One region of the Arthrobacter sp. 10T419 genome, then DNA from elsewhere that is predicted to be linked to it. Evidence: predicted binding sites of a transcription regulator. Region 1 holds the regulator's gene; the other holds the start of a gene.
What was found. Region 1 encodes Rex, which represses fermentation and respiration genes when NADH is low (regulators of the CRP and FNR family bind a similar motif). Its sites were predicted from a motif close to CTTGTGAANNNNTTCACAAG; they were not measured.
Positions count from the first base shown of each region.

Region 2: the regulator Rex is predicted to act here: its motif matches at 7,176-7,195, upstream of AC1DBD_RS04560 (glyceraldehyde-3-phosphate dehydrogenase).

Region 1 covers NZ_JBFTHF010000001.1:325,624-340,020, reverse strand. Annotated here, with positions in the region: gene resB (cytochrome c biogenesis protein ResB) at 1-151, opposite strand, end outside; gene AC1DBD_RS01640 (cytochrome c biogenesis CcdA family protein) at 151-906, opposite strand; gene AC1DBD_RS01635 (TlpA family protein disulfide reductase) at 917-1,528, opposite strand; gene AC1DBD_RS01630 (histidine phosphatase family protein) at 1,531-2,196, opposite strand; gene AC1DBD_RS01625 (YceI family protein) at 2,411-2,959, shown strand; gene AC1DBD_RS01620 (hypothetical protein) at 3,169-3,753, shown strand; gene AC1DBD_RS01615 (GtrA domain-containing protein) at 3,968-4,825, shown strand; gene AC1DBD_RS01610 (redox-sensing transcriptional repressor Rex) at 4,873-5,568, opposite strand; gene AC1DBD_RS01605 (glutaredoxin family protein) at 5,672-5,944, opposite strand; gene AC1DBD_RS01600 (HAD family hydrolase) at 6,066-6,884, shown strand; gene AC1DBD_RS01595 (30S ribosomal protein bS22) at 7,048-7,146, opposite strand; gene AC1DBD_RS01590 (helix-turn-helix domain-containing protein) at 7,341-7,553, opposite strand; gene AC1DBD_RS01585 (3-deoxy-7-phosphoheptulonate synthase) at 7,746-8,858, opposite strand; gene AC1DBD_RS01580 (alpha-hydroxy acid oxidase) at 9,149-10,519, shown strand; gene AC1DBD_RS01575 (ArsR/SmtB family transcription factor) at 10,607-11,149, opposite strand; gene AC1DBD_RS01570 (acetoin utilization protein AcuC) at 11,239-12,462, opposite strand; gene AC1DBD_RS01565 (TrkH family potassium uptake protein) at 12,565-13,998, shown strand; gene AC1DBD_RS01560 (potassium channel family protein) at 14,039-14,397, shown strand, end outside.
Region 2 covers NZ_JBFTHF010000002.1:194,620-209,016, forward strand. Annotated here, with positions in the region: gene gndA (NADP-dependent phosphogluconate dehydrogenase) at 1-412, shown strand, start outside; gene epsC (serine O-acetyltransferase EpsC) at 487-1,071, opposite strand; gene cysK (cysteine synthase A) at 1,109-2,044, opposite strand; gene msrA (peptide-methionine (S)-S-oxide reductase MsrA) at 2,111-2,635, opposite strand; gene AC1DBD_RS04525 (Nif3-like dinuclear metal center hexameric protein) at 2,747-3,646, shown strand; gene AC1DBD_RS04530 (zinc ribbon domain-containing protein) at 3,709-4,446, shown strand; gene AC1DBD_RS04535 (YaaA family protein) at 4,506-5,270, opposite strand; gene AC1DBD_RS04540 (hypothetical protein) at 5,326-5,523, opposite strand; gene AC1DBD_RS04545 (slipin family protein) at 5,528-6,403, opposite strand; RNA gene rnpB (RNase P RNA component class A) at 6,515-6,908, shown strand; gene AC1DBD_RS04555 (hypothetical protein) at 6,978-7,130, opposite strand; gene AC1DBD_RS04560 (glyceraldehyde-3-phosphate dehydrogenase) at 7,414-8,907, shown strand; gene AC1DBD_RS04565 (hypothetical protein) at 8,973-9,182, shown strand; gene AC1DBD_RS04570 (HNH endonuclease family protein) at 9,333-10,130, shown strand; gene AC1DBD_RS04575 (hypothetical protein) at 10,258-10,545, shown strand; gene AC1DBD_RS04580 (hypothetical protein) at 10,565-11,131, opposite strand; gene AC1DBD_RS04585 (1-phosphofructokinase family hexose kinase) at 11,231-12,193, opposite strand; gene ppk2 (polyphosphate kinase 2) at 12,427-13,224, shown strand; gene def (peptide deformylase) at 13,384-13,956, opposite strand; gene AC1DBD_RS04600 (acyl-CoA dehydrogenase family protein) at 14,003-14,397, opposite strand, start outside.

The DNA of each region.
Region 1 (14,397 bases):
TGGTCAGCTGCGTCCACGCCCAGCGGAGCATGCCCACCGGCCCCAGCGAGGGCAGCACAGCGCCTGCCTTCGCGGCTTCGACGGGACTGGTTCCGTGATCGGGCGTGCCGGGGGACGGGGATTTCTTCTCTACGTTCACTCGCTCGCTCATCAGATCGGCAATTTCACATCGGTTTGGAACCAGTACTGCAGCCCGGACACCCAGGCACCCCACACCCCGCTGGCCATCAGCACGCCCAGCGCAATCAGGATTCCGCCGCCGGTGCGCTGGATGGCGAGCCGGTGTTTGCGGAAGAAGGAGAGCACCCCGACGCCGCGGCGGACGGCCAGGGCGATCAGCAGGAAGGGAATGCCCAGCCCAAGGCTATACACGAAGGCCAGCAGGGCGCCCTTCGCCGCGGACGATCCCCCGGAAAGGCTCAGCAGCTGCACCGCCGAATAGGTCGGGCCGATGCACGGGGCCCAGCCGAGGCCGAACGTGATGCCCAGCAGCGGCGCACCCCAAAGCCCGGCTGGCGGCTTGGCGTGGATCTTCGCGTCGCGCTGCAGCCAGGAGAAGCCGCCCATGAACACGACGCCCATCACGATCACCAGCACGCCGAGCAGTTGCGTAATCCAGGCGTTCTGGGAGCCGGTGATCAGCGTTCCCAGCTGGCCGAAGGCCCCGCCGAGGAGCACGAAGATCACCGAGAAGCCGAGGACGAACAATCCGATCCCGGCCAGCATCCGGCCCCGCTTCTGCTTCTGCAGGTCGACGCCTGTCAGGCCCGTCACGTACCCGAGGTATCCGGGCACCAACGGCAGCACGCAGGGCGAGAGGAAGGATACGAGTCCGGCCAGCAGCGCCACCGGGATGGCGAGCAGCAGCGAACCGTTCAGGATGGCTTCGGCGAAGGGGCTGTTCACGGCGCCGGCCTTACTCGGCCACGGCTGCGGCGATGAGGGACTTGAGGGTGCCCTTCTGGATTTCGCCAAGCACCCGGGAGGCGACTCGGCCCTGCTTGTCGAGCACCAGCGTGGTGGGGACCGCGCCGGGCGGAACCAGCCCGGAGACGGCCAGCAGCACCGCGCCGTCCTTGTCGTTGAAGCTCGGGTACGTCAGGTTGAAGGTCTTGTCGAACGCTTCAGCCGTCGGTTTTTCGTCCCTCAGGTTGACGCCGAAGAACTGGACGCCCTGGCTCTTGAACTCCTGGTGCAGGGCCTCCAGCGACGGCGCCTCGACCCGGCACGGCGCGCAGGCGGCGAACCAGAAGTTGAGCACCGTCACCTTGCCCTGAAACTGCGACGCCGTGACTTCGGTGCCGTCGAACAGGGTGCCCTTGATCTCCACCGGTTTTTTCCGGTCGGCAGCGGCGAATTCGGTCACCGAGCCGTCGCCGGCGACGTAGTTCTTGTTATCCCCCGCCTTGGCCTGCTTGGCGAGGTCGTCCTCCTGGGCGCAGCCGGTCAGGCCCAGCATGGCGGCCAGGGCCGCACCGCCGGCGGTGAGGACGCCGCGGCGGGACAGACGGGAGTCGTCGTCGAACATGTTCAGGCTCCCGGGGTGCTGGAGGCACCGGGCAGGAGGACGGCGGCGGGCTCGCTGTAGTCGATGCGAAGCAGCGTCCCGTCGTCGTTGAATACGAGGGAGGTCACGGAGGTGAGCGTGCATTCGCGCTTGCGCGGGTCGTGCCACAACGGCCTGCCCTCGGCGCTGAGCCGGGTGGCCCAGATGGGCAGCTGGTGGCTCACCAGGATGGCCTCGGCGCCGTCGCCGCCGAGCTCGACGGCCCGCAGGCGTGCGTCCTGCACCGCGGCGGTCACGCGCGCGGCCTGCTCTTTGTACGGCTCGCCCCAGGACGGCCGGAGCGGGTTGCGGAGCATCGGCCAGTGCTTCGGTTTGAAGATCTCGCCTTTGGACACCTGCATCCCCTGGAAGTAGTTGGCGGCCTCGATGATCCGCTCCTCGGTGGCGATTTCAAGGCCGAGGGCCTCGGAGATCGGCTGCGCCGTTTCCTGCGCACGGGTCAGCGGGGACGCCGCGAGGTGCACGATCTTCGCCCCCTGCGCGGCGCGGTCACTGAAGTGCTCGGCAAGCATCCGGGCCATCTGCTGACCCAGTTCGGAGAGGTGGAACTCGGGCAGCCTGCCGTACAGGACGCCTTCGGGATTGTGGACCTCGCCGTGGCGGAGCAAGTGAACAGTGGCTTGGGGCATGTGTACCAGTTTCTCAAAGGGCAGGGGCAATGACGAAATCTTCTACAAGAGGTAGAACTGAAACTTTTTGGGAAATGTTCCCCGGGGGTGGAATAAAAGATGCAAATGCATGTTTATACTGGGTGAAGCAGTTAGTTGAGACTTCAACCAATGAAGTGAAGACCGACGATCAGATGAACTTCCGCACGACCCACCCGACTCAAGGAGAATCACCATGGCACTTCCCGCCAACCTCACCACCGGCACCTGGACCCTCGACTCCTCGCACAGCGAAATCGGCTTCACCGTCCGCCACGCGGGCATCAGCAAAGTCCGCGGCCAGTTCAAGGAAGCCGACGCAACCCTGGACCTCGCCGAGAACGTCGCCGACTCCAAGGTGAACGCCACCATCAAGACCGCGAGCTTCGACTCCGGCGACGTCAACCGCGACGGCCACGTCCGCGGCGAAGACTTCTTCGACGTCGAGAAGTTCCCGGAGATCTCCTTCGTCTCCAACGCCATCGTCCCCAAGGGCGACGCCTACGAGCTCCAGGGCGACCTCACGATCAAGGGTGTCACCCGTCCCGTAGCGCTGGAAACCGAGCTCAACGGCGTGGCCGTTGACCCGTTCGGCAACACCCGCGCCGGCCTGACCGCCGAGACCACAATCAGCCGCAAGGACTTCGGCCTGACCTGGAACGCCGTCCTCGAGGCTGGCGGCGTGCTGGTCAGCGACAAGGTTGCCATCAACCTCGAACTGGCCTTCATCGCCCCCGCAGCGTAGTCCGCGCCGCCCCGAGCGGCGGACAGGGCCCGTCCACGCGACGCCCTCTTCAACACCCCGCGCCATCCCCGGATGGCGCGGGGTGTTTGGTTTAACCGGGGCCGCTTCGGGGGCTGACTTGGGCGCGTTCCACGAGCGCGCCGGGCGGCCTCCGCTCCCGCCCCGGAGTCAGCTAGGAACCACCGGTTTCGCGGTCTAAAGTGAAATCCATGAGCAATACCGGCGACGTCCCCGAGCCCGATCAGCCAGGCGCCATTCCGCCGGAACCGGGCAGCGTTCCGCCGGTCGGACCGGGTCAGCCCGGGCGGTTCGGCGGGTTCCGGATCGAGTGGCCGGCCGACCGGCCGCGGAACTTCCGGGACGCGCTCCCCCTGGGCGGTTATTCCGGGATCCTCAACCTCCCGGCCATGCCCACGGAGCTGAAGATCTCCTACTGGGTCTGGGTGATTGGCGGGTTACTCGGCCTGCTCGCAGGCGTGATCGGGCTCTTCGGCACCCTGGTCCTCTTTGTGGTCTCGCCCCCGGCCGGCATCCTGCTGCTATTGCTGGTGCTGGTGGCGGTGGCCCTGGCCGCGGCACAGGTCACGCTGGCGATGAAGATGAAGGAGGGCTGGGAATGGGCCAGGTTCGCCCTCACCATCGCCGCCGGCGTCAGCCTGGTGCTCGCCCTGGCCAGCATCGGCGTCGCGGGAGGCGGAAGCTGGCCCGGCTTCGTCATCAGCCTGGTGGCGACCGTGCTGATGTGGCTGCCGAAGTCGCAGGCCTGGTTCGACGCGTTCAAGGGCCGTTCCTGACCTTCCTCGGCACCAGGCTGCTCCTCGGTGGCTTTGCCTCCGGAAACGCGGATACCCGCGTGCCGGCGGCTCCAAAAATGCCCCTCAGAATACCTCCGCGGAATGACCCAAACCGCCGCGAGCGCGGGGTACGGTGTAGTTAAACCATGCTGGGGGCAGGGTGAAGACACTGGTCCCGGTAGCCCATCCCGTCATCGAAATGCAAAGGACCGCCATGAGTAACCCGCCAGTCGAGCCTTCCAGCCCGGACGGACCCGAGTCGGGCAAGCAGGCTCCGCAGTACGGCCAGAATGCTCCCCAGTTCGGACAGCAGCCGCCGGCTCCGCAGTATGGGCAGAATGCCCCGCAGGCGCCCCAGTACGGCCAGCAGGCTCCGCAGTATGGCCAGAACGCCCCGCAGGCGCCCCAGTACGGGCAGCAGGCTCCGCAGTACGGGCAAAACGGGCCCCAGTACGGGCAGCAGGCTCCCGGCTATGGCCAGCAGCCGCCGGCCTACGGGCAGGCCCCGGGCCAGTTCGGCCAGAGCCCCTACGGCCAATCCCCTTACGCGCAGTATCCGTCGGAACTCCCCACCGGTGGAGCCGGGACCAGGCCGCCGCAGCTCGACCTCGCCTTCTGGCTCATCATCGGTGCGGGCATCCTGTCCCTCATCAGCAGCCTGGTTGTGTCCTTTACCGGGGCGGACTACTTTGAGACCGCGATGCAGCAGGCCGGCGCCCAGCAGGGCAGGAGACTCTCAGCGGACGAACTCAATGCGGTGCGGGCAATCGTCCCCATCAGCGGCATCATTGGCGGCCTCATCTCCTTCGGGCTCTACGCACTGGTCGCATTCCCGGTCCGCAAGGGCAAGAATTGGGCCCGCATCCTGGGAACGGTCTTTGCCGCCCTGTCGCTGTTTGGCCTGTTCGGCGGCGTATTCGCCTTCGGCGCCCTCTCCGGCGTGCTGCAGATCATCGTGATCCTGATGGGCGTGGCCGGCATCGTGATCCTGTACCTGCCGACGGTTTCCCCCTACTTCCAGAAGCAGCAGCCGTTCTCCAACCCGTACGCGCAGAACCCCTACGGCCGCTAACCAAGCACCGCTGCAGAGGGCGCGGGAGCCGGATGGGCCGACTGAAGTCAGTCGGCGTCTTCCGGGTCCTGCGCCCTTTGTGCGTGGTAGGCGAGAATCTGCAGTTCGGTGGCCATATCCACCTTGCGGAGATTGACTCCCGGCGGGACCTGCAGCATGACCGGGGCGAAGCTCAGGATGCTGCGCACGCCTGCGGCCACTACCCGGTCGCAAACGCTTTGCGCCACGGCCGCGGGCAGCGCCAGGACCACCATGTTGGTCCCGGTGCGGCGCAGCACGGCTTCCAGATCTGCGGCGTCGCTCACCCGCAGCCAGCCAACCTCGCTGCCCACCACCATCTGGTCGGCGTCGAAGATCGCCACGATGTCAAAGCCCCGGGACTCGAAGCCGCCGTACCGGGCGAGGGCCTTGCCGAGGTTGCCGGCGCCGACGATCGCAACTTTCCAGTCGTGGGTCAAACCCAGGGCCGCGGCAATGTGCCGGTTCAGGTACTGCACCTCATAGCCCACGCCCCGCGTCCCATAGGACCCCACATAGGAGAGGTCCTTGCGGAGGGTGGAGGAACTGACGCCCGAAGCCTCGGCGAGCGATTCAGAGGAAACCCGGTCCACCCCCTCGGCCAGCAAAGTGGTCAGGGCGCGCAAATAGATCGTCAGCCGCGCCACGGCCGCGGGCGGGATCTGCTTGGCAGCAGGTCCGGCCGCCCCGGGCAGGGCGTCGGGTGAAGAATCCAGCGAAGTCACTATCTGCTCCATTGCGTCGCGTTGTGACTCCACTCTAGAGCCCCCGCAGTTCGGGCCACAAAGCCGGGGACCGCGTCGCCTCAGCCGCTTGCCCGGGGTGCACTCAGGCTGACTGGCCGAGGGCGCGGCGCAGGGTTCGGGCCAGCCGAACCTCGTCGATCCGCCAGAAATCCCGCTGGACCCCGTCCACCAGCAGTACCGGGATCTCCTCGGCGTAGCGCTCGCGCAGGACATCGTCGTCGTCGATGGACCGCTCGGACCAGCCGAGTCCCAGCGCAGCGGTGACCCGGCCGACGGCGTCGCGCGCGTCCGCGCACAGGTGGCAGTCAGCTTTGGTGATGAGTACGACATCGGGAAGGGGCGCGGGTATGGCCATGGTTCCACGGTAGCCCGGCGCCCGGCCCGGCGTCGACGCGACCTGGTGTTCCAGCCGGGCGGCCGGTGCGGCGGGGCCCTTTCTGCGCGTGGGATCCCCCGCCATTGACTAGACTCGTGGCATGCCCGAGGAGAAGATCGTCGCTGTGGCCACGCGGCCTGTTGCGTCACCGCAGCACGGCGAAGCCGCCTTCTTCGACGTTGACAACACCCTTATGAGGGGCGCCAGTCTCTTCCACGTGGCCCGCAAAATGCATCAGCGCGGGGCGTTCACCATTCCCCAGGCGGCGGGCTTTGCCTGGAAGCAGCTGATGTTCGTGTTCCGCGGCGAGAACATGGACGACGTCCACGCCGTCCGCGACACCGCCCTGAGCCTCGCCTCGGGTTTCACCGTGCAGGACATCGAAGCCCTCGGCGAGGAAGTCTACGACGAGATGATCGAGTCCCGGATCTGGCCCGGCACCAAGGCCCTGGCCGAACAGCACCTGCGGGTGGGCCGCCGGGTCTGGCTGGTCACGGCCACGCCGATCGAGGTGGCCACCGTCATTTCCACCCGGCTGGGCCTCACCGGCGCCCTCGGCACCGTGGGCGAGATCCACGACGGCTCCTACACCGGACGGCTGGTGGGCGAGATCCTGCACGGCCCTGCCAAGGCCGTCGCAGTCCGCGGCATTGCCGAGGCGGAGGGCCTGGACCTGAACCGCTGCTGGGCCTACAGCGACTCCCACAATGACATTCCGCTACTCAGCATGGTCGGGCACCCGGTGGCCATCAACCCCGACGCCCGGCTGCGCCGCCACGCCCGCGAACACAACTGGCCGGTCTACGACTTCCGGTCCGGCCGTCGCGCCGCGACCCTGGGCCTGAAGGCCGCAACCGTCGGCGGGGCCATCTACGGTCTCTGGCGGGGCTTCTCCCGCTTCCGCGGCCCCACGGCCTAAGCGCACTCCGGGGCCAGCCCGCTACGCGTTCGGACGGGCGCACCCCGGATCCCGGGTGCCCCTGTCCGCATCCGCCCCGTATTGCCGGATCCGCCGCGCGTTGCCGAAAAGAAAATGCCCGCCGCCGAAAAGGCAACGGGCATTGACGCTGTTCGAAGTATCTCTACTTCTTGTTGCGACGCTGGTGGCGCGTCTTGCGAAGCAGCTTGCGGTGCTTCTTCTTGGCCATACGCTTGCGACGCTTCTTAATAACTGAACCCACGAAAGTTCCTTACCGGCTAGATGCAGTACCTGCCCGTTGGGAAGGGTCCGCGGGCTAAGCAAGCAGACTGAACAACTGACAGGTTCTTACAATGACGTAAAACGTTCCTTAACAGGGTACCGCCTATCCGGGGCACACCACGACCGCAGGCCCCGCGAAGGGGTCTGCCGCGGCCCGGTGCGACAGCGGAAGACTCAGGCCGTCTCAGTACGTCCGTCAACAACAGCACCCTTGAGATACTGTTCGACGGCATTTTCCGGAACCCGGTAGGAGCGGCCAAAGCGCACCGCCGGCATTTCGCCGGAGTGCACCAGGCGATACACGGTCATCTTTGATACCCGCATTACATCCGCGACCTCGGCCACGGTGAGAAAGCGCGCGTTGGAGAAGTTGGCCTCCGAAGACATTTCCCTATTCCTTTTGCTCAAGCGAACGGCTGCCCCGTCTGAACGACATGGCGGTGTGCCGATGCTGAGCCATCAAACAACCATGTGCTAGATACTCTAGGGGTTCATGGTGCCAATGTGAAAGGTTTCCGCAGGATTCTGCGAAGGATTTCCGCAGGATTTTCCCGCTTGGCCCCTCCTGCGCCCCCGCGTTCAACCCCGGACCCGCCGGGTGCGTGCCGACGCCGCCAGCTGGCCGAGCAGCGACGCCGTCACGTCCCAGTCCATGCAGGCATCCGTGACGCTCTGGCCATACAGCAGCTGGTCGGTTCCCGCGGCGTGTTCGGCAACGTCAAGGGACTGCGCCCCGCCCACCAGGAAGCTCTCCAGCATGACGCCGGCGATGGCGGACGCAGAGGCCCCGCCGTCCTCGAGCTGGGCACCGATCTCCAGCGCGACCTCGGCCTGCCGGTGGTGGTTCTTGCCGCTATTGGCGTGGCTCGCGTCCACGATCAGCCGCGGGTTCAGCTGCCTGGCGGCGAGCCGGGCGGAGGCGGCTTCGACGTCGGCGGCGGAGAAGTTCGGGCCGTCGCTGCCGCCGCGCAGGATGACGTGGGTGTCCGGGTTTCCGGCGGTGCTGACCAGCGCGGCCCTTCCGTCGCCGTCGATCCCCAGGAAGGCCTGGGCGGCACCCGCAGCACTGCAGGCGTCAAGCGCTACCTGCAGGCCGCCGTCGGTCCCGTTCTTGAAGCCGATCGGCATGGACAGCCCGGACGCCAGCTGGCGGTGGATCTGGCTTTCCGTGGTGCGCGCCCCGATGGCACCCCAGGCGACGAGGTCCGCCATGTACTGCGGGCTGATGGGCTCGAGGAATTCCGTGGCGGTGGGCAGTCCCAGCGCGGTGACCTGGCGCAGGAACTGGCGGGCGGCGCGCAGGCCCGCGGCAATGTCGTGGCTGCCGTCGAGCCGCGGATCGTTGATCAGGCCCTTCCAACCGACCGTGGTGCGCGGCTTCTCGAAGTAGGTGCGCATGACGATCAGCAGGTCTTCGCGGTGCTTCTCGGCCTGGCTGACCAGCCGGCGGGCGTATTCCAGTCCGGCCTTGGGATCGTGGATGGAGCACGGGCCCACGATCACCAGGAGCCGGTCGTCGACGCCGTCCATGATCGCGCGGACCTCGTCCCGGCCGCGGCCGACGACCTCGGAGCCGCGGGCATCCAGCGGGAGTTCCGCGATCATCTCCTGTGGGGTGGGCAGCGCGGTGAATTGGCTGACGCGCAGGTTGGACGTGGTCTGCTGGCTGTCAGGGGCTGCTTCGATGCTCATGGTGGGTCCTGTTCCGGGTGCGGAGCGGGCCCTGATCAGAACCCGCCGGAGAAATGGCGAAGGGCAGAGGATGATCTCTGCCCTGTTGGCTCTGAAGGTGTGTTGGATGCGTGTCAGTTAGACGCGGGCCCCTCCAGAGCCAACGAAAAATACGCATACCAACGGTTAGTCATGCCACCGACCATAGCTCCGTCAACAGCCGGAGGGCAAAGCGGCGCCGTAATATTCCGACGGCGTCCCTTAGAGTGTGGTTGGACCACAGACTGTGACGAGACGCACCGGAGGCAGCAATGACGCAACCCCCCATCATGGGCAACCCCGAGGCCCCGACGACGGCGGAGGACACCGCCACCAGCCATCACACCGGCGGGACGTCCGCCAACGGGACGCCCACCGCCGGCAGGGGCCCGGTGCCGCGCGGGGGCGGACTGCCTGCCGCCCTCAAGCGCCGGGTGCCAAAGTACGCTGACCTCGCACCGCTGATGCAATTCCAGAAGCCGGACTTCGGCCGCGAGGCGAAGCTGCGCCGGGCCAGCACCATCTGGGATCTGCGGGACATGGCCAAGCGTCGCACCCCGAAGGCGCCGTTCGACTACACGGACGGGGCGGCCGAGGCCGAGATCACCCTGCGCCGGGCCCGCCAGGCCTTCCTGGACATCGAATTCCGTCCCGGCATCCTGCGCGACGTCTCCAGCGTGGACCTCGGCACCGAGATCCTGGGCAAGGCCGCCCGGCTGCCCTTCGGCATCGCGCCCACCGGCTTCACCCGGATGATGCAGTCCGAGGGCGAGTACGCCGGTTCCCGGGCCGCCGCGGCCGCCGGCATTCCGTACACGCTCTCCACCATGGGCACCGCGTCGATCGAGGACGTGGCCGCCGCGGCCCCGGACGGCCGCAACTGGTTCCAGCTGTATCTGTGGACGGACAGGGACCGTTCGCTGGAACTGATCGAACGCGCCGCCCAGGCAGGCAACGACACGCTCATGGTGACGGTGGATACCGCCGTCGCGGGCGCCCGCCTGCGCGATGTCCGCAACGGCATGACCATCCCTCCGGCGCTGACGCTCAAGACCGTGCTGGACGCTTCCTACCGGCCCGCGTGGTGGTTCAACTTCCTCACGCACGAGCCGCTGACCTTCGCCTCGCTGTCGCGCTACACCGGCACCGTGGCGGACCTGATCAACTCCATGTTCGATCCCACCCTGACCTTCGCGGACCTCGACTGGCTGCGTGAAACCTGGAAAGGCAAGCTCGTGGTCAAGGGCATCCAGACCGTCGACGACGCGCGCAAGGTCGTGGACCACGGCGCCGACGGCATCGTGCTCTCCAACCACGGCGGCCGCCAGCTGGACCGGGCCCCCATCCCCTTCCACCTGCTCCCGGAGGTCTCCGCGGCGCTCAAGGCGGACAACAGCGACGCTGCAGTCATCCTGGACACCGGCATCATGAGCGGCGCGGACATCATCGCGGCACTGGCGCTGGGTGCGGACTTCACCCTGATCGGCCGCGCCTACCTTTACGGCCTGATGGCCGGCGGCCGGGCCGGGGTGGACAGGGCCATCCAGATCCTCGAGACGGATATGCGGCGCACCATGGCGCTGCTGGGCGTCAGCCGGATCTCCGAGCTCACCCCGGACCACGTCCGGCTCCTCGCCAGATAGCCCACGGTTCCGCGAGAGGGCAGTTCGCGGCAGTGTTTGTGCCGAACACTGCCGCGAACTGCCATCTGGGCGCGGCAGTGGGGCCTGCTACTTTTTCCGGCCGAATTTTGGCAGGTTCGCCAGCAGGTCCGCGGCGCGGGTGGCGGCGCGGCCAACGGTCCGGCCGATCTGCTGCGGCCGTTTGTCCTCCCCGGCGGTGCCGACGGGGAGGGCGACGGCGGGGCTGAGCGTGCTGCCCGCGGTACGTTCGGCCAACGCCGCTGCGGCCGGTTCCGCTGCAGTCGGCGGGGTAGTCACGGCGGCGGCAAGACTGTCCGGGCCGGGTGCCGGGGTGGCGGGCGGCGTCGAGGGCTCGGCAGCGGCAGCGCGGCCGACGTCGAACGTCTCGAGCCAACTGGCGACGCCAGCCAGCGGCTTGGGGTTGAGCGCGTAGTATCGCTTCTGGCCTTGGGCGCGCATGCTGACCAGGTCGGCTTCGCGCAGGACCTTAAGGTGCTTGGAAATGGTGGGCTGGCTCGCCTCGAGCTCCTGGACCAGCTCCCCCACCGCTTTGTCCCCGTTGCGGAGGGACACCAGAATGTCACGCCGGGTTGCCTCAGCAATGACGGCAAATACGTCGTCTGTCACCATGCCCTCCACCCTAGCGACATATACGCCGGATGGCATCCACTAATTACGGGCGTCTGCGCAGCCCTCGCCCGGCAGCCCGGAACCGCAGCCTAGTCGAACCAGGGATCCAGTCCGTAGAGCGGGAAAACTTCCTTGCGGGTGGCCATCACGGTGCGGTCCACCTCGTCGTTGGGGTCGAACCCGACCTCCCAGGAACGCCACCAGAGATCGACGTCGTCGCCCATCACCGTAGGCGGTTCGACGCCGTACTTGGCTCCATATTTTTCTTGCACATATTGCCGCCAGTCCTCGGGGACGGCGGTCCGCAGCGGGACCGGGCGCCCGGCGGCGATCGCGATCAGGTGGCTCCAGGAGCGCGGGACCACTGTGATCACGTTGTAGCCCCCGCCGCCGGTGGAGATCCAGCGGTTCTCGCAGTAGCGGGCCGCGAGGTTGCCGATCGCCGTGGCGGCCTCCCGCTGGCCGTCCACGCTGATGTTCAGGTGCGTCAGCGGATCCAGGCGGTGCGAGTCACAGCCATGCTGGCTGACGATGACCTCCGGCTCAAAGGCTCCCACCAACTGCGGAACGATCGCGTGGAAGGCCCGCAGCCAGCCGGCATCTCCGGTCCCGGCCGGGAGCGCCACGTTCACGGCGCTGCCCTGGGCGTTCGGGCCGCCGATCTCGTTGGCGAACCCGGTGCCAGGGAACAGCGTCAGCCCGGTCTCGTGCAGCGAGATCGTCAGCACCCTGGGATCGTCCCAGAAAATGCTCTGCGTTCCGTCTCCGTGGTGCGCGTCGACATCGACATACACCACCCGTTGCACGCCGCCATCGAGCAGCCGCTGGATGGCCAGGGCGGCGTCGTTGTAGATACAGAAGCCGCTGGCCCGCTCGCGGGAGGCGTGGTGCATGCCTCCGCCGAAGTTCACGGCCCGGACCGCGCTGCCGTCCAGGATGGCGGCGGCGGCCAGCAGGGAGCCGCCGGCCAGCCGCGCGCTGGCCTCGTGCATGCCGGCGAAGGCCGGGTCGTCTTCGGTGCCGAGGCCGCGTTCCAGATCCGGGGTGTCCGGGTCGGCACTGACGCGGCGGACGGCGGCGACATATTCCGCGCTGTGCACGGCACCCAGTTCCTCGTCGGTAGCCACCGAGGGTGCCGCCACGCTGACATGGTCCAGGTCCAACAGTCCAAGGCTCCGGGCCAGCCGCGCGGTGAGCTCCATACGTTCGGGCGCCATCGGGTGGCTGTGGCCGAAGTTATACGCCGTCATGGCGGAGTCCCACACCACCGTCGTCGGCAGGGCGGTCTGGGCGAGTCCGGGCAGGAAGGTCATCAATCACAGGCTACCGGAGCGCACCGCCCCGATCCCCGTCGTTGCGCGGAATATAGTGGTTTACTACTGAAGGACGCCGTTTCAACCGAGGACAAGCCGCACATGACGCAAAGCCAGTCGAGGTCACCGAGCCCGGCCAGCTGGCACCCCGGCCAGCCGGAGCGCGAGGGCCTGTGGATCTTCACCCGGCTGCGCGACTTCGTCGACGACATCGCCAACACCTCCCCGGCCCGCCTGGCCGTCTCCGCCTTCGCCGTGGTCGTCCTGATCTTTACCGTCCTGCTCACCCTGCCCGTGTCCTCGGCGACCGGGCAGGTGACCCCGCTGCACCAAGCCCTCTTCACGGCGGTGTCGGCGGTATGCGTGACGGGGCTGACCGTTGTGTCCACGGCGGCGCACTGGTCCTTCTTCGGCCAGCTCGTGATCCTGGTCGGCATCTTCGTCGGCGGCCTCGGGACCCTGACCCTGGCGTCGCTGCTGGCACTGATGGTCAGCAAGAAACTCGGTGTGCGCGGCAAGCTCATCGCGCAGGAGGCCATGAACAACGCGGGCCGCCTCGGCGAGGTGGGCACGCTGCTGCGGATCGTCATCGTCACCTCCGTGGTCATTGAGGCGGCCCTGGCCGCTGCCCTGGTTCCGAGGTTCCTGGCACTGGGCGAAAGCGTCGGCCAGTCATTCTGGCACGGCGTCTTCTACTCCATTTCGGCGTTCAACAACGCCGGCTTCACGCCCCATTCGGACGGCATCGTGCCGTACGAAACCGACCTGTGGATCCTGATTCCGCTGATGATCGGCGTCTTCCTTGGCAGCCTCGGCTTCCCGGTCGTCATGGTGCTGCAGCAGAACGGCCTGAACTGGAAGAAATGGAACCTGCACACCAAGCTGACCATCCAGGTCTCGCTGATCCTGTTGGCCGCGGGCACCGTGCTCTGGGGGCTGATGGAGTGGGAGAACATGCGCACCATCGGCGGCATGAGCCTGGGCGACAAGATCACGCACTCGCTTTTCGCCTCCGTGATGACCCGCTCGGGCGGCTTCAACCTGGTGGACCAGAACCAGATGGACTCCACCACCATGCTGCTGACCGACGCGCTGATGTTTGCCGGCGGCGGCTCGGCCTCGACCGCCGGCGGCATCAAGGTGACCACCATCGCGGTGATGTTCCTGGCCATCATCGCCGAGGCCCGCGGCGACGCTGATGTGAAGATCTACGGCCGCACCATCCCGGAGGGGACCATGCGGGTGGCCATTTCGGTCATAGTCGCCGGCGCCACCCTGGTGGCGGTCTCGGCCCTGCTGCTGCTGCAGATCAGCGGCGCATCGCTGGACCGGGTGTTGTTCGAAACCATTTCAGCGTTCGCCACCGTGGGTCTGAGCACCAACCTCAGCGCAGAGCTGCCCCCGGCCGGCGTCTATGTCCTCACCGTCCTGATGTTTGCCGGCCGCGTCGGCACCGTCACCCTCGCCGCTGGGCTGGCCCTGCGCCAGCGCAGCCAGTTGTACCACTACCCGGAAGAGAGACCGATCATTGGCTAGTTCCTCAGGCGCCGTCAACCGTCCCGCCCACAATGCGCCCGTGCTGGTCATCGGGCTGGGCCGCTTCGGCGCGTCCACCGCAGAGCAGCTGGTGAAGCAGGGCCGCGAGGTGCTGGCCATCGAACGCGACCGGAACCTCGTGCAGAAATGGGCCAGCGTGCTGACCCACGTGGTGGAGGCCGACGCGACCAACATTGACGCCCTCCGCCAGCTCGGCGCGCAGGAGTTCAGCTCCGCCGTCGTGGGCGTGGGCACCTCCATCGAGTCCTCGGTGCTGATCACGGTCAACCTCGTGGACCTCGGCATCGAGCACCTCTGGGTCAAGGCGATCACGCCCTCGCACGGCAAGATCCTGACCCGAATCGGCGCCAACCACGTGATCTACCCGGAGGCCGACGC
Region 2 (14,397 bases), on a different contig from region 1:
CGCCAAGGAATACGGTTGGGACCTCAAGCTGGACGAGATCGCCTCGCTGTGGCGCGGCGGCTGCATCATCCGCGCAGAGCTGCTGAAGGAGATCACCAAGGCCTACGCCGCGGACGAGAAGCCGGCGAACCTGCTGTTCGCGCCGGCCTTCACCAAGGCGATCGCCGAGGTCCTCCCGGCCTGGCGGCGCGTGGTGGCCACCGCGGTGCAGCTGGGCATCCCGGTGCCGGTGTTCTCCTCCTCGCTGGCGTACTACGACGGCCTGCGGCGCAAGCGCCTCCCGGCCGCCGTGATCCAGGGCCAGCGCGACCTCTTCGGTGCACACACCTACGGCCGCATCGACACCGAGGGCACCTTCCACACCCTCTGGGGCGAGGACAAGTCCGAGATCTCGGCAGTGGACACGCACTAATCCAGACCGGTTAACGACAGCGGCCGGCGGCCCCGTTTTGGGGCCGCCGGCCGCTGTCTTTATGACTGCGTGCTTTAGATGCGGTACTCGATCAGGTACTCGGCCGGGTCGACGGCGGGTTTGGTTTCGCGCTGGGCGTCGCGGTGCCGCCAGGTGGCGGGCACTCCGGTCAGGATCGATTCGGCCGGGGCGTCCTTGACTACGACGGCGTTGGCGCCGATGGCGCTGTCCCGGCCGATCGTGATGGGGCCCAAGACCTTGGCTCCGGCGCCGATGACGACGCGGTCCTCGATGGTGGGGTGCCGCTTGATCTTTGCGAGCGAACGGCCGCCGAGCGTGACACCGTGGTAGATCATGACATCCTCGCCGATCTCGGCGGTTTCGCCGATCACAACCCCCATGCCATGGTCGATGAAGAAGCGGCGGCCGATCGTGGCGCCGGGGTGGATTTCGATGCCGGTCAGGAAGCGGGCCAGCTGGGAGATCAGCCGCGCAGGGAAGCGCAGCGAAGGGTTCTGCCAGAGCCGGTGCGTCAGGCGGTGCGCCCAGATCGCGTGCAGGCCGGAGTAGGCAAAGAAGTTTTCGAAAGAACCGCGCGCCGCCGGGTCGTGGGACCGGGCGGCGTCGAGGTCTTCCTTCAGTCTTGCGAAGAAGCTCACAAAGACCTTTCTACGAAATCTTGGGACAGGGCTGGGCTTAGCCGCGGATGTCGTCGTACAGCACGGTGGAGATGTAGCGCTCCCCGAAGTCGCAGACAATGGCAACAATCAGCTTACCGGCGTTCTCCGGGCGCTTCGCGAGCTCCAGGGCCGCCCAGACGATCGCGCCGGAGGAGATGCCGCCGAGGATGCCTTCCTTGACGCCCAGCTCGCGGGCCACGCGGACCGAGTCCTCCAGGGTGGCGTCAATGACCTCGTCATAGACGTTGGTGTCCAGGATTTCCGGCACGAAGTTGGCGCCGAGGCCCTGGATCTTGTGCGGGCCCGGGGCGCCGCCGTTGAGGATGGGGGAGTCCTTGGGCTCGACGGCGATGATCTGCACGTCGGGCTTGCGCTCCTTGAGTACCTGGCCGACACCGGTGACGGTTCCGCCGGTGCCGACGCCGGCGACGAAGATGTCCACCTTGCCGTCGGTGTCCGACCAGATTTCCTCGGCGGTGGTGCGGCGGTGCACCTCGGGGTTGGCCTCGTTGGCGAACTGCTGCGCCCAGATGGAGTTCTCCGTGTTCGCGACGATCTCCTGGGCCTTCTCCACGGCTCCGCGCATGCCCTCGGAACCGGGGGTCAGCACAATTTCTGCGCCGTAGGCGCGGAGCATGACGCGGCGTTCCGTGGACATGGTCTCGGGCATGGTGAGGATGACCTTGTAGCCGCGGGCGGCGCCGACCATGGCCAGGGCGATGCCCGTGTTGCCGGAGGTTCCCTCGACGATGGTCCCGCCGGGCTTGAGTGCACCGGACTTCTCCGCGGCGTCGATGATGGCGACGCCGATCCGGTCCTTGACGCTGTTGGCCGGGTTGTAGAACTCCAGCTTGACCGCCACCGTGGCGTCCAGGCCTTCGCTCAGCCGGTTGAGGCGGACCAGCGGGGTGCCGCCGACCAGCTGGGTAACATCGTCATAGATCCGTGCCATGGGTAGGTGTGCCTATCTGTGAGGAGGAATTCTAAGGTCAGCGTAACGAGGGCGCTCAGGCCCTAGCTAAGCATTAAGCCATGCAGAGTAATATTTCCTGGCCTTCGCCAGCTTCGGGTTGATGATCACCTGGCAGTAGCCCTGTTCGGGGTACTTCGCGTAGTAGTCCTGGTGGAAATCCTCCGCCACGTGGAAGACCGGCAGGCGGCTCACCTCGGTGACGATCGGATCCGACCACAGCTCCTGGTTCCGGCCGATCGCTTCCTCGAAAAGGATCTTCTCCTCAGTGGTCTCGTAGAACATCGAGGACCGGTACTGGGTGCCGACGTCGTAACCCTGCCGGTTCAGCGTCGTGGGATCGTGCAGGGCGAAGAACATGTCCAGGATGACCTCGGCCGGGATCACCTCCTCGTCGAAGGTCACCGCCACCACCTCGGCATGGCCGGTGGTGCCGGAGCACACGCTGTAGTAGTCGGGGTTGCGGTCGTGGCCTCCGGTGTAGCCGGAGACGACCGAGCTGACACCCTTGGTCTTTTGATAGACGGCGTCGAGGCACCAGAAGCAGCCCCCGCCGAGGACGAAAGTTCTCATGTCCTGTTCAATGGACGAAGGGCCCGGATCATTCCCGAACCCGGCATTCGGCCAGCATCCGGGACTCCCGGCAGGGGTGGCTGGCACCGCGGATAGGGTAAAAATGAGGTTATGGAACCTGAGAACACCGACGTTTCAGCGCAGCCCGACGAAGCTACCCGCACCGGCGAGGCTGCCACGCTGGGCATGATCCTGCTGGCCGTCGAGGAGCTCTGGCCCGAATCGCTGGCGGAGGAGTGGGACGAGGTAGGCCTGGTGGCCGGGCACCCGTCCGCCGAGGTGAGCAGGATTCTCTTCGCCGTGGACCCCACCCTCGAAGTCATCGAGGAAGCCGTCGCCTGGGGCGCCGAACTGCTCATTACGCACCATCCTCTGCTGCTCAAGGGCGTCACCTCCGTTGCCGCCAACACCCCCAAGGGCAAGGCGGTGCACCGGCTGATCGAGTCCGGGACCGCACTGCTGACAGTGCACACCAACGGTGATTCCGCCGTCGGAGGCGTCTCCGACGTACTGGCCGACGCGCTGGGCCTGCAGGACGTGGTGCCGCTGACGCCGGCCGCGAACGGCCTTCCGGAGGAAGGGATCGGCCGGGTCGGGGACCTCGCCGACGTCCAGACGCTGGGGGACTTCGCCGCGCGGGTCTTCGGCATCCTTCCCTCCGTGGCCGGCGGCGTCCGTGTTTCCGGCGACCGGGACGGCCTGGTGCGACGTGTGGCCCTGTGCGGCGGCGCGGGCGACTCGCTGTTCAACGAGGTCCGCGCGAGCAACGCCGACGTCTACCTGACCGCGGACCTGCGCCACCATCCGGCGTCGGAGGCCCGCGAGGCTGCCGTCAATGACCGGCCGTACCTGATCGACGTCTCGCACTTTGCGAGCGAGTGGCTGTGGCTGCCGGCGGCCGCCGAGGCCTTGGGGAATGTGCTGACCGACCAGGGCCACGACATTGAAATCCGGGTCAGCAGCACCAACAGCGACCCCTGGGACTTCATTCTGACTCCGGGCGGCGACTAGAGTCTAGGGAGCGCCGGTACGGTGCCCGGCTCCGGCCGGTAAGTGAACAAGCGGAGGAAATAGTGGCCAAGGCAGCACCGGCGGAACAGTTGAAGTTGCTCGAATTGCAGGGACTCGATGCCAGGCTCAAGTCCCTGTCCAACCGCCGCCGCAGCCTTGAAAGCGACTCCCGGATCACCGACCTGGAGGCTGCCCTCAGTGTGGCCAACGGAGAACTCGGGGCCGCGAAGGTGGCGGTGCACGACGCCGAACTGGAACTCAAGCGCGCCGAGGCCGACGTCGAGCAGGTCGCCTCCCGGATCGAACGCGACGAGGCCAGGCTCAACAGCGGCACCGGGCTGTCCAAGGACCTCGTGGCACTGCAGCGCGACATCGCGTCCCTGAACAAGCGCCGCTCGGATCTTGAGGACGTTGAACTCGAGGTCCTGGAGCGGCTGGATTCGCTGCGCCTGCGCCAGGCCAGCCAGCAGCAGATCGTTGACGATATCCAGGGTTCCTTTGGCACCATCCGCGCCGAACTGGACGAACAGCTCGCCGAAGTGGCCGCGGAGATGACCGTGGTGCGCGGCCAGCGCGCCGAGTTCGCCGAGGGACTGGACGCGGGAATGCTCGCCGTCTACGAGAAGACGCTCGCCAAGCGCGGCGTCGGCGCGGCCCGGCTCTTCCACGGCACCTCCGAAGGATCCGGTATGCAGCTGAGCCCCGGTGACCTCGCCGAGATCAAGGCCGCCGCCGAGGACGACATCGTCTTCTGCCCGGATTCCGGGTGCATCCTGGTCCGCTCCGCCGAGTGGGCCTAGTCCCCAAGTGACTCGCAGTTGTTGTCGTTTAGAGGCGTGTAAACGACAACAACTGCCAGCTAGTTGGGCAGGATGAGGTTGAGGGTGTGCGGCTTCCGGGCCGTGCCCTCGACCAGCTCCGCGGACCATTTCTCGGCGGCGGCCTTGTGCAGCTGCGCCGGGGTCTGCGGGGTCTTGCCGCGGCGGGCCAGCAGGTGCCGGGCAAGCTCCCCGCGGGTGTGCTTGGCGAAGTGGCTCACCACCTTTCGGACGCCGTTGACCTCCGTGAAGACGTTCACCGCCACGGTCCGCTCGGGCGGGGGAGCCCAGGCCGCGGCGTAGGTGCTGGAGCGGCAGTCGACCAGCAGCTCGCCGTCCGTTGCGGCGGCCAGGGCCTCAGTCAGCTGCGGCTTCCAGAACGAGGCCAGCCGTCCAACGTCGGGTAGGGACGTGCCCATCGATAGCCGGTACGCCGGCACCCGGTCCGCAAACCGGATCGCGCCCCAGAGCGCGGAGATCACCAGCACGTTTGCGTCCGCCTTCTTCCGCTGCGCCGGAGTCAGCGAGCGGTAGTCCAGGGCGTCGTAGAGGACGCCGGAATACACCTGGTGGGCGGGCGCGGCAGGCTCGGCGTGCAAGCGGGTGTTGCGTTCGACGTCGGCCTTCAGCGAGGCGCCGACGCCCAGCAGCGCCAGGGCGTCCTCGTGCGCGCTGACGGTGCCGAGCGCCTCGAGCACCTTTGCGCGGTAGGCGTTGAGGCCGGGGAAGCTGAGCGAAGCCGCGTCGACGGCGTCACCGCCGGTCGCGGGGGTCTTGCCTTCGGAGGGCGGCAGCAGAATTAGCACCGTACGATCCTACCGGCGGCCAGGCGGCTGCAGCCGCGCGCGGCCCGGCGTCGGGCTAGCGCCGGTGTCCGGTGTTGTCGAGGCCCACGAAATTCGACTGGCCGACTGTCTTGGCCCGCTGGATGTCCCGCCGTGCCCGCTCGGATTCCGGGTCGCTGCCCAGCCGCGCGTGCTTCCGGCGGGTCAGGAGGTCACGCACGACGGACGCGACGACCAGCAGTCCGGCGCCGACGGCAAGGAGCAACAGTTCCATGCGGTCAGGCTACCTTCGTTGGCGCCGCCGGGACAGGGGGAGGCGCCGTGACCGCCACGGGGGTGGGGCCGGCGGCCTGGGCCGGCGCCGCTACCGCTGCCTGGGCGGCCTTGGTCTCCCGGGCCAGGAACGCGGACAGCTCGCCGATGGTGCTCATCAGCGGCGCCGGGAAGACCACGGTGGAGTTCTTGTCCACCGCAATCTCGACGAGGGACTGCAGGTTCCGCAGCTGCAGGGCCAGCGGATGCGCCATCATCATGTCAGAAGCCTCACCGAGCGCCGCCGCCGCGATCGACTCGCCCTCGGCGGCAATGATCTTGGCCCGCTTCTCCCGCTCGGCCTCCGCCTGCCGGGCCATGGCGCGCTTCATGCTTTCGGGAAGCTGGATGTCCTTCAGCTCCACGAGCGTGACTTCGACGCCCCACTCCAGGGTGAGTGCGTCCAGGATTTCGCGGATGTCGCTGTTGATGTGTTCCGTTTCGGACAGGGTCTGGTCCAGGCTGTGCCGGCCGACCACCTTGCGGAGCGTCGTCTGGGCGATCTGGTTGATCGCGGCAGCCACATTTTCGATCGCCACCACCGACTTCACGGCGTCGATCACCCGGTAGTAGGCCACCGCGGAGATATCCACGCTGACGTTGTCCTGGGTGATGATGCCCTGCGACTGGATCGGCATGGTCACGATCCGCAGGCTGACCAGCTGCAGCCGGTCGATCACCGGGATGATAAAGCGCAGCCCGGGCATCCGGACTCCGATCACCCGGCCCAGCCGGAACAGCACGCCCTGCTCATACTGGCGCACAATCCGGATCGAGGCCCGGGCCAGGATGAGCACGAGCGCGGCGATGATCAGCCAAATGACGACGGCGGTGAAATCCATCCGAATCGCTTCCTTGCCTGGCGGGGTTGCTGCTTTCATTCTCCCACCGGCAGGCCCAAAAGGCGCCGGTGCGGTGAGCCTGCGGGGGCAGCCCGTAGAATGAGAACCGGATGGGTTGACCAGGCGGCCGCGCGTCACGCAAGTGGCTCGAGGAACGTCCGGGCTCCGCAGGGCAGGGTGGTGGGTAACGCCCACTCGGGGTAACCCGCAGGCCAGTGCCACAGAGAATAGACCGCCTGCCCCAGGGCCGTGTCCGCACGGTCGGGGGAGCAGGTAAGGGTGAAACGGTGGTGTAAGAGACCACCAGCTTCCCGGGTGACCGGGAAGGCTAGGTAAACCCCACCCGGAGCAAGGCCAGACAGGACACGTTTGAGGGCTGCCCGCCCGAGTGTCCGGGTAGGCCGCTGGAGGGCGTCGGCAACGGCGTCCGTAGATGGATGGCCGCTACTCCCGCGCCGGCAACAGCGCGGGAACACAGAACCCGGCGTATCGGTCAACCCATCCAACCAAACGAAAAGGACCGGCACCGTGTGGTGCCGGTCCTTGCCGTTTGGATCGAGGTGTAGGTTTCGGATCAGGCCTTGGCCTTCCGCTTCACCCAGCCCCACGCCGCCGTGGCGACGAACAGGACCAGGCCGATGACGGCCAGCCAAAGCAGGCCCTTCACGACGAAGCCCAGGATCGAAAGAATGAGCCAGATGACAAGTAGTGCAACTATGAGTCCCATCTGGACATCCTACGTCAAGGGCTGCGTGACGCGGCGGACCCCGCTCGTGTGAGTGATTTCACGCCGCCTCCGGCCCCCTGGACCGGCGCCCCGCTCTAGAATGGATAGCGAACGTAGATGTTCTGCCACCGGGTCTGCGTTCGCCGCCGGTGGCTTTTTCTTTGCGCTCCATGCAGGCGCCCGGGGTGGACCGAATCCCCGCCGCGTCCAGGTTCCGGAGATCCGCCGGCAGCCGACTTCCGCATACGAGGACGTATGTGGTGGATTTTAGGAAGGTAGTTCTGTGAGCCAGACGTCAGATTCTTGTCTTGATACGTGGATGGGCCGGGAGGCGCTCGCCGAGGCCATGATTCCGGTGATCGGCCGGCTGTACCGCGAAAACAACGTGGTGACGTCCATCCACGGCCGGAGCCTGATCAATAAGTCCACCATGAACATCCTCAAGGCGCACCGTTTTGCCCGCCGGATGAGCAAGGAAGAGCTGCGCCTCGAAGAGACCGCGCCCCTGCTCGACGCCCTCACCAAGCTGGACCTCGGCGCGGCAGCCATCGACATTGCCCGCCTGACCGAAAAGTACCGCGTAGAAGGCAACGGCATCAGCCTGGACGACTTCCTGCGCGAGGAGCTGGCCGAAGTGGTCGGCAAGCGCGGCGGCGACGACCGCACCAGCACCGACGTCGTCCTCTACGGCTTTGGCCGCATCGGCCGGCTCCTGGCCCGCCTCCTGATCGAGAAGGCCGGCGGCGGGCACGGCCTGCGGCTGCGCGCGATCGTGGTGCGCCGCGGGTCGGACAACGACCTCACCAAGCGCGCCAGCCTGCTGCGCCGCGACTCGGTGCACGGGTCCTTCGAAGGCACCATCAAGGTGGACCTCGAGAACGACACCATCACTGCCAACGGCGTCCAGATCCAGGTCATCTACTCGGACAACCCGGCCACGGTGGACTACACCGCCTACGGCATCCACGACGCACTGGTGGTCGACAACACCGGCCGCTGGCGCGACGCCGAGGGCCTCTCCCAGCACCTGCAGAGCAAGGGCGTTTCCCGCGTTCTGCTCACCGCCCCGGGCAAGGGCGAGCTGAAAAACATCGTGCACGGCATCAACCACGCCACCATCACGGATTCGGACAAGATTGTTTCGGCGGCGTCCTGCACCACCAACGCCATCACGCCGGTACTAAAGGCGATCAACGACCGCTACGGCGTCGTGCACGGCCACGTAGAGACGGTCCACTCCTTCACCAACGACCAGAACCTGATCGACAACTTCCACAAGGGTGACCGCCGCGGCCGCTCCGCCGCGCTGAACATGGTCATCACTGAGACCGGTGCCGCCAAGGCTGTCGCCAAGGCCCTGCCCGAGCTCCTGGGCAAACTGACCGGCAGCTCCATCCGCGTCCCCACCCCGGATGTCTCCCTGGCCATCCTGAACCTGAGCCTGGAAAACGGCACCACCAAGGATGAGGTCAACGACTACCTGCGCGAGATGTCGCTGCACTCGGAACTGCGCAAGCAGGTCGACTACATCGATTCGCCCGAGGTTGTCTCCACCGACTTCGTCGGCTCCCGCCGCGCCGGCATCGTCGATGGCCTCGCCACCATCAGCAACGAGAAGAACCTTGTCCTCTACGTCTGGTACGACAACGAATTCGGTTACAGCTGCCAGGTGGTCCGCGTGATGGAGGAAATGGCCGGCGTGAACCCGCCGTCGTTCCCGGCCAAGGACGCGGCCGCGACCCTCGAAGCTGCCGGGCTGCCGGTCGAGGTCGGGTAGCCCCACTTTGGACCTTCCCGGCCGGTTCGCTGGAATCGGCCGGGAAAGGGAACCACAATGGAGCCATGGAACAGAACTCGGCTGTGGAGCACGAAACCACCCTGGAACATGCCCTCGACGTAGCCCGGCGGAACGCCAAGGAAGCCAAGCGCCTCCTCGACGACGCCCGAGCCAAACGCGAGGCCGGCGAGATCGACGACGCGCGGGTCAGCCAGTTGGAAGCGCTGCTGAATCTCGCCGAGGAGGACCTCCGCCGGGTCACCAAGGAACAGTGACCGCTCGGCACTGACCAGCCGGCGGCCGTGCGGCCGCCAGCCCCGGGGCATAGCCTGTCCTGTCCTGCACACTGTGGACAACCGGGCCGCTGTCGGTGCCCCGGCCTAGGCTGATGAGGTGCAGCAGCCCCATCCCTCCCGGGAACTTCCGTGACGGTCACCTGGCGCGACTTCAGGCGCGCCCGGCGCCGGTCGCGCCAGGCCTGGGCATTGCTGGGCGCCACGATGCTGGCGTTGCTGGCTGGCCTCGGCTGGTTCTTCACCGCCGGCCAATTTGCGATCGCAGAGCCGAGGGTGGCGGGGCCCACCGAGGCTCCCGTGCTGGCGGCGGGTTGGATGAAACCGGTCGCGCCGGTTCGGGCCGTGCCGTCCGGTCTCGCCGTGGACCTCCTGTCGGTGCTGCCGGTCAAGGGCCGCGCAGCCAGCGGCAACTACAACCGCAGTGCCTTTGGCCAGGCGTGGCTCGACGTCGACCGTAACGGCTGTGACACCCGCAACGACATCCTCCGCCGAGACCTGGCCGGCGCCATGTTCACCGAAGGCTCCCGCTGCCGGGTCGGATCCGGGACCTTCCAGGAGCCCTACACCGGGCGGACCATCGCCTTCCAGCGCGGTGCGGCGTCCAGCAAAGCCGTGCAGATCGACCACGTCGTGGCGCTGGGGGACGCCTGGCAAAAGGGGGCCCAGCAGCTGAGTCCGCTGCAGCGCCAGCACTTCGCCAACGATCCGCTGAACCTCATTGCCGTGGACGGGCAGGCCAACCAGGACAAGAGCGCGTCCGACGCCGCCACCTGGCTGCCGCCGAACAAGGCGTTCCGCTGCCACTACGTCGCCCGGCAGATCTCGGTGAAGGCCGCCTACGGGCTGTGGGTAACGCCGGCCGAAAAGGACGCGATGAAACGGGTTCTCGGTGCCTGCCCGGGGCAGCAGACCATCGTGCCGCGCTGATGTCCGGGCTGATTCGCGCTGCTGTCTGCGCGGTTGGGAACGGAACGATTCCCGGCTCATTGACACCCGACACTGCCAGGTCTAGGACTGGAATCGTCAGCTACGGCCCACCACTCGAGGAGTAGAAATGGCCTACGGAGTTGTGCACTTTTTTCCGGGAGGAACCAAGGAACAGTACGAGGCGTCCATTGCCGCGGTTCATCCCGGCGAAGGCCGCTTGCCGGAGGGGCAGGTCTTTCATGCCGGCGGCGCATCGGCCGGTGGGTGGACAATCATGGCGGTCCACGATTCCCAGGAGAGCTGGGAGAAATTCCGTGACGGCATCCTGATGCCCAAAATGCAGGCCGGCATCGAGGGCGGCTTCACATCCCCGCCGGAAGAGACCGTCATTGAGCTTTACAGGGTGATGCCATAGGACACGGGCCGTCCGGCAGTCAGAACAGCAATGAGACGAGGCACCAGCCGGCCACGAGCAGCCCCACGACCAGCATCGGGACGTTCCACTCGGACACGACCGTGCGCTCGGCCGAACTCTGGCCGGGGCCGCTGGTTGCGCCCGGCTGCCTGGCATCCTGCCAGGCCCGGACAATCGCATCCCGTCCGCCCGACGTCGGAGGCTGGCCCATGCGCTCATTGGACGGCAGCATCCCGAAGGGGCGTTCCTTCCAGTCCCGGGCCTGTTCGAACCCGGCGCCAAAGGCGCTGGGCGGCGTCGGGGCACCCCAGCTGACATACTTCCTACCGGCAGCCCTCACCGTGACGGAGTAGCGGACCTCGACGTCGTCCACGGCGGCGAACGGGATCCGGTGCCGTCGGAGCCCGTTGACCACGTCAAACTTGTCGGCTCCCACGATCAGCCTCGGCTGCCACTGCGTCAGATAGACCAGCAGGGCCGCGGCTGCCAGCCACGGCGCGGCCGCCACGGCAGCCCCGCCCCTTCCCGCGAGCATCAGCCAGCCAATGCCGGCAGCGCTGCCGGCCCAGAGCAGGAGCGCTACCACCCGGCCGGATGGCTCCTTGAAGGTGCGCGGCCTCGGTCTTGAGCTTGTTTCGGTTTCCCCCATGCGCCACATCATGCCAGCGGAGTGCCGGTTTCCCGGCTAGGCCCGGGAGGCTTGTTCCGCGAGTTCTGCTTCCAGCCGCTCGACGTCGGCCCGGTGGCAGAGCTCGGTGGCGCGTGTGGTGACAGTCGCGCTGCCGGCAGCGACCGCCGAACGGAATGCATCAGCCAGGGTTCGCCCCTGCGCCAGCCGGAGCACGAAGGCTGCCAGGAAACTGTCGCCGGCACCGACCGTGCTCTGCACCCGTACCGGCGGCACGGCCAGACGGAGCGTGCCGCCCTGGGACGCCAGGACTGCTCCCTGGCCGCCCAGGGTCAGCGCGACATGTTCGGCGGATCCGTCGGCCACCAGCGCCATGGCGGCGTCGAGCTCGCTTTGCTCGGTCTCCAGGGTCGTGCCGAAATGCAGCCCGAGCTCCCGCCGGCTCGGTTTGACCAGGAAGACCCCCTCGGACAAGGCGGCGGCCAGGGCCGGTCCTGAGGCGTCGACGACGCAGCGCGCATTCTGCTCGCGCGCGAGCCTGGCCACCTCGGCGTAGAAGTTATCCGGTACACCGGGGGGCAGGCTGCCGCTGGCCACCACGTACCCGCCGGGCTGGATGGAATCCGCCACGAGCGCCAGGCACAGCCGCCACTCGGGTTCACTCAGCTCGGGTCCCTGCAGGACAAAGCGGAACTGCTTGCCGGTGGAGGTCTCATCGACAGTGAAGTCCTGCCGGGTGCTGCCCTGGATCGGAACCACCAGTGTGGGGAGCCGCTCCGCTTCGATCAGTCTCCGGTAGGCCTCGCCCGTGGGGCCGCCCGCCGTGTAGATGGCCAGGGGACGTCCGCCGAGCCGTTGGACCACCCGGGCCACGTTCACGCCGCCGCCGCCCGGATCCAGGCGGCTGGGTCCGCAACGGAGCTTATGACCGCTGGTGACCACCCCGGTGGTGGTGCTGATGTCCAATGCTGGATTCACGGTGACCGTGAGGATGGGCTGTGCCGGCGTGGTGGCTTCCATGGGGCCAAGCATAAGAGCACGGCGTTCACACTGTCCCCGGGCCTAGATCCCCTTGTGGGCAGTGGGGCGCTCCGCAAGAATGGGCGCGGCAGGACAGGAGGCTGGAATTCAGCCGCCACGACCGGGCGGGACGCATGGCACATCGCAAGAGAAACACGGGCAAGGGTAGCGCCGGGCGGGAGCCCACGCGCCATAAGGACGGCCCGGGGGAGGAGCCGGGGCAGCCTGGCCGGCTGCCCCTCGGCGTCTACGCCGCGGAACTGGCGCGGCTCCAGGCGGAGCTGGTTGCGCTGCAGGAATGGGTCCGCAGCACGGGCGCACGGGTGCTGGTGATCTTTGAAGGGCGCGACGCCGCCGGCAAGGGCAGCGCCATCAAGCGGGTCACCGAGTACCTGAATCCCCGCGTTGCCCGGATCGTGGCGCTGCCGGCACCGACCGAGCGGGAGCGCGGTGAATGGTACTTCCAGCGCTACGTCCAGCATCTGCCGGCAGCCGGGGAAATCGTCCTGATGGACCGCTCCTGGTACAACCGCGCCGGCGTCGAACGGGTGATGGGATTCTGCACGCCCGCGGAACACAAACGCTTTATGTCCCAGTGCCCGGTCTTTGAACGGCTGCTGATCCAGGACGGGATCCTGCTGTTCAAATACTGGTTCTCGATCAGCCACGCGGAGCAGGAACGGCGGTTCAGGTCCCGGCTGGAGGATCCGCTGCGTCAATGGAAGCTCTCGCCGATGGATCGGGAGGCGATCCTGCGGTGGGAGGACTACTCGCGGGCCAAGGACGACATGTTCATGCAGACGGATACCGCGGAATCGCCGTGGTTTGTGGTGGAGGCAGAGGACAAACGCCGGGCCCGGATCAACATGATCGCCCACCTGCTCTCCAGCATCGACTACACCGAAGTCAGGACGGAGCCGGTTACCCTCCCGCAGAGGCCGCGCGCCGTCAATTACACCCGGCCGCCGCGGGATCTCTTCCGCTACGTCCCGGACCATGCCGCCCAGCTGCTGAAACCGAACGAGGACTAGCCCCGCCGGGGCGTAACTCCACGGCGGAAATTCCCCACTTTTGGGGGCGGCCGCCGGCGCGTCCCGCGAAATTCGCGGCGATTTCCTGCGTGTTGGCGTCAAAGGTGGGGAGACTCCGCGCCTGCGGGCGCAGTCCGAACGAGGACTAGCCCGCCGGGGCTAGTGGCCGAAGGGATCCGGGTCCACACCCGGCATCCAGGTCAAACCGGGGACGCCCCAGCCGCTCTTCTTGGCCTGCTTCATCGCCTTACGGGCGTAGCGGTCGATCAGCCGATTGACGTACAGCTTGCCGTCCAGGTGGTCGTACTCGTGCTGGATCACGCGCGCGAACCAGCCCGTTGCCTCGAACTCGACGGGTTTGCCGTCGCCGTCGAAGCCCTGCACCCGGGCCCATTCGGCGCGTTTGAGCGGGTACTGCCCGCCCGGGAAGGACAGGCAGCCTTCCTCTTCCTCGTCCGGGTCCGGCAGCGCCCCGGAGACTTTGGAGAGGGTCAGCACCGGGTTGACGACGACGCCGGAGGGCGGGGCGCCGTCGTCGTTGGCGTACTTGTACACGAAAAGCCGCTTGCCCACACCGACCTGGGGCGCGGCCAGGCCGACGCCGTTGGCGGCGTCATTGGTCTCGAACATGTCCGCGATCAGGGTGCGGAGTTCGTCGTCGAAGACTTCAACTTCGGCGGCCCGGCGGTGCAGCACGGGTTCGCCCCAGATCGTGATGGGTAGGACTGTCATGTCGAAAAAGTTCCTTTAGTGCTGTTGGCTGCTGGTGCTGCGACGGTCAGCCGGCAATGGTGCGGCCGACGACGTCGCGCATGATTTCGTTCGTGCCGCCGAAGATCGTGAGCAACCGTGCCGCGAGGAAGGCCTGCGCCACCGGGTACTCCAGGATGTAGCCGTAGCCGCCATGCAGCTGCAGGCACCGGTCGGTGATGGACTTGGCCCGTTCGGAGGCCCAGAGCTTGGCCCGCGCCGCCGAGGCGGCGTCGAGTTCACCCGCGTTGAAAGCCCGGATGGCCTGGTCCACGTAGGTTTCAGTGACCTCGACCTCGGTGAGGATGTCGGCCAGTTCGAAGCGGCTGTTCTGGAAATCGATGATCCGCTCGCCGAACGCGTTGCGGTCCTTTGTGTACGTCACGGTCGCCTCGTAGACGGCGCGGACGACGGCGGAACTGG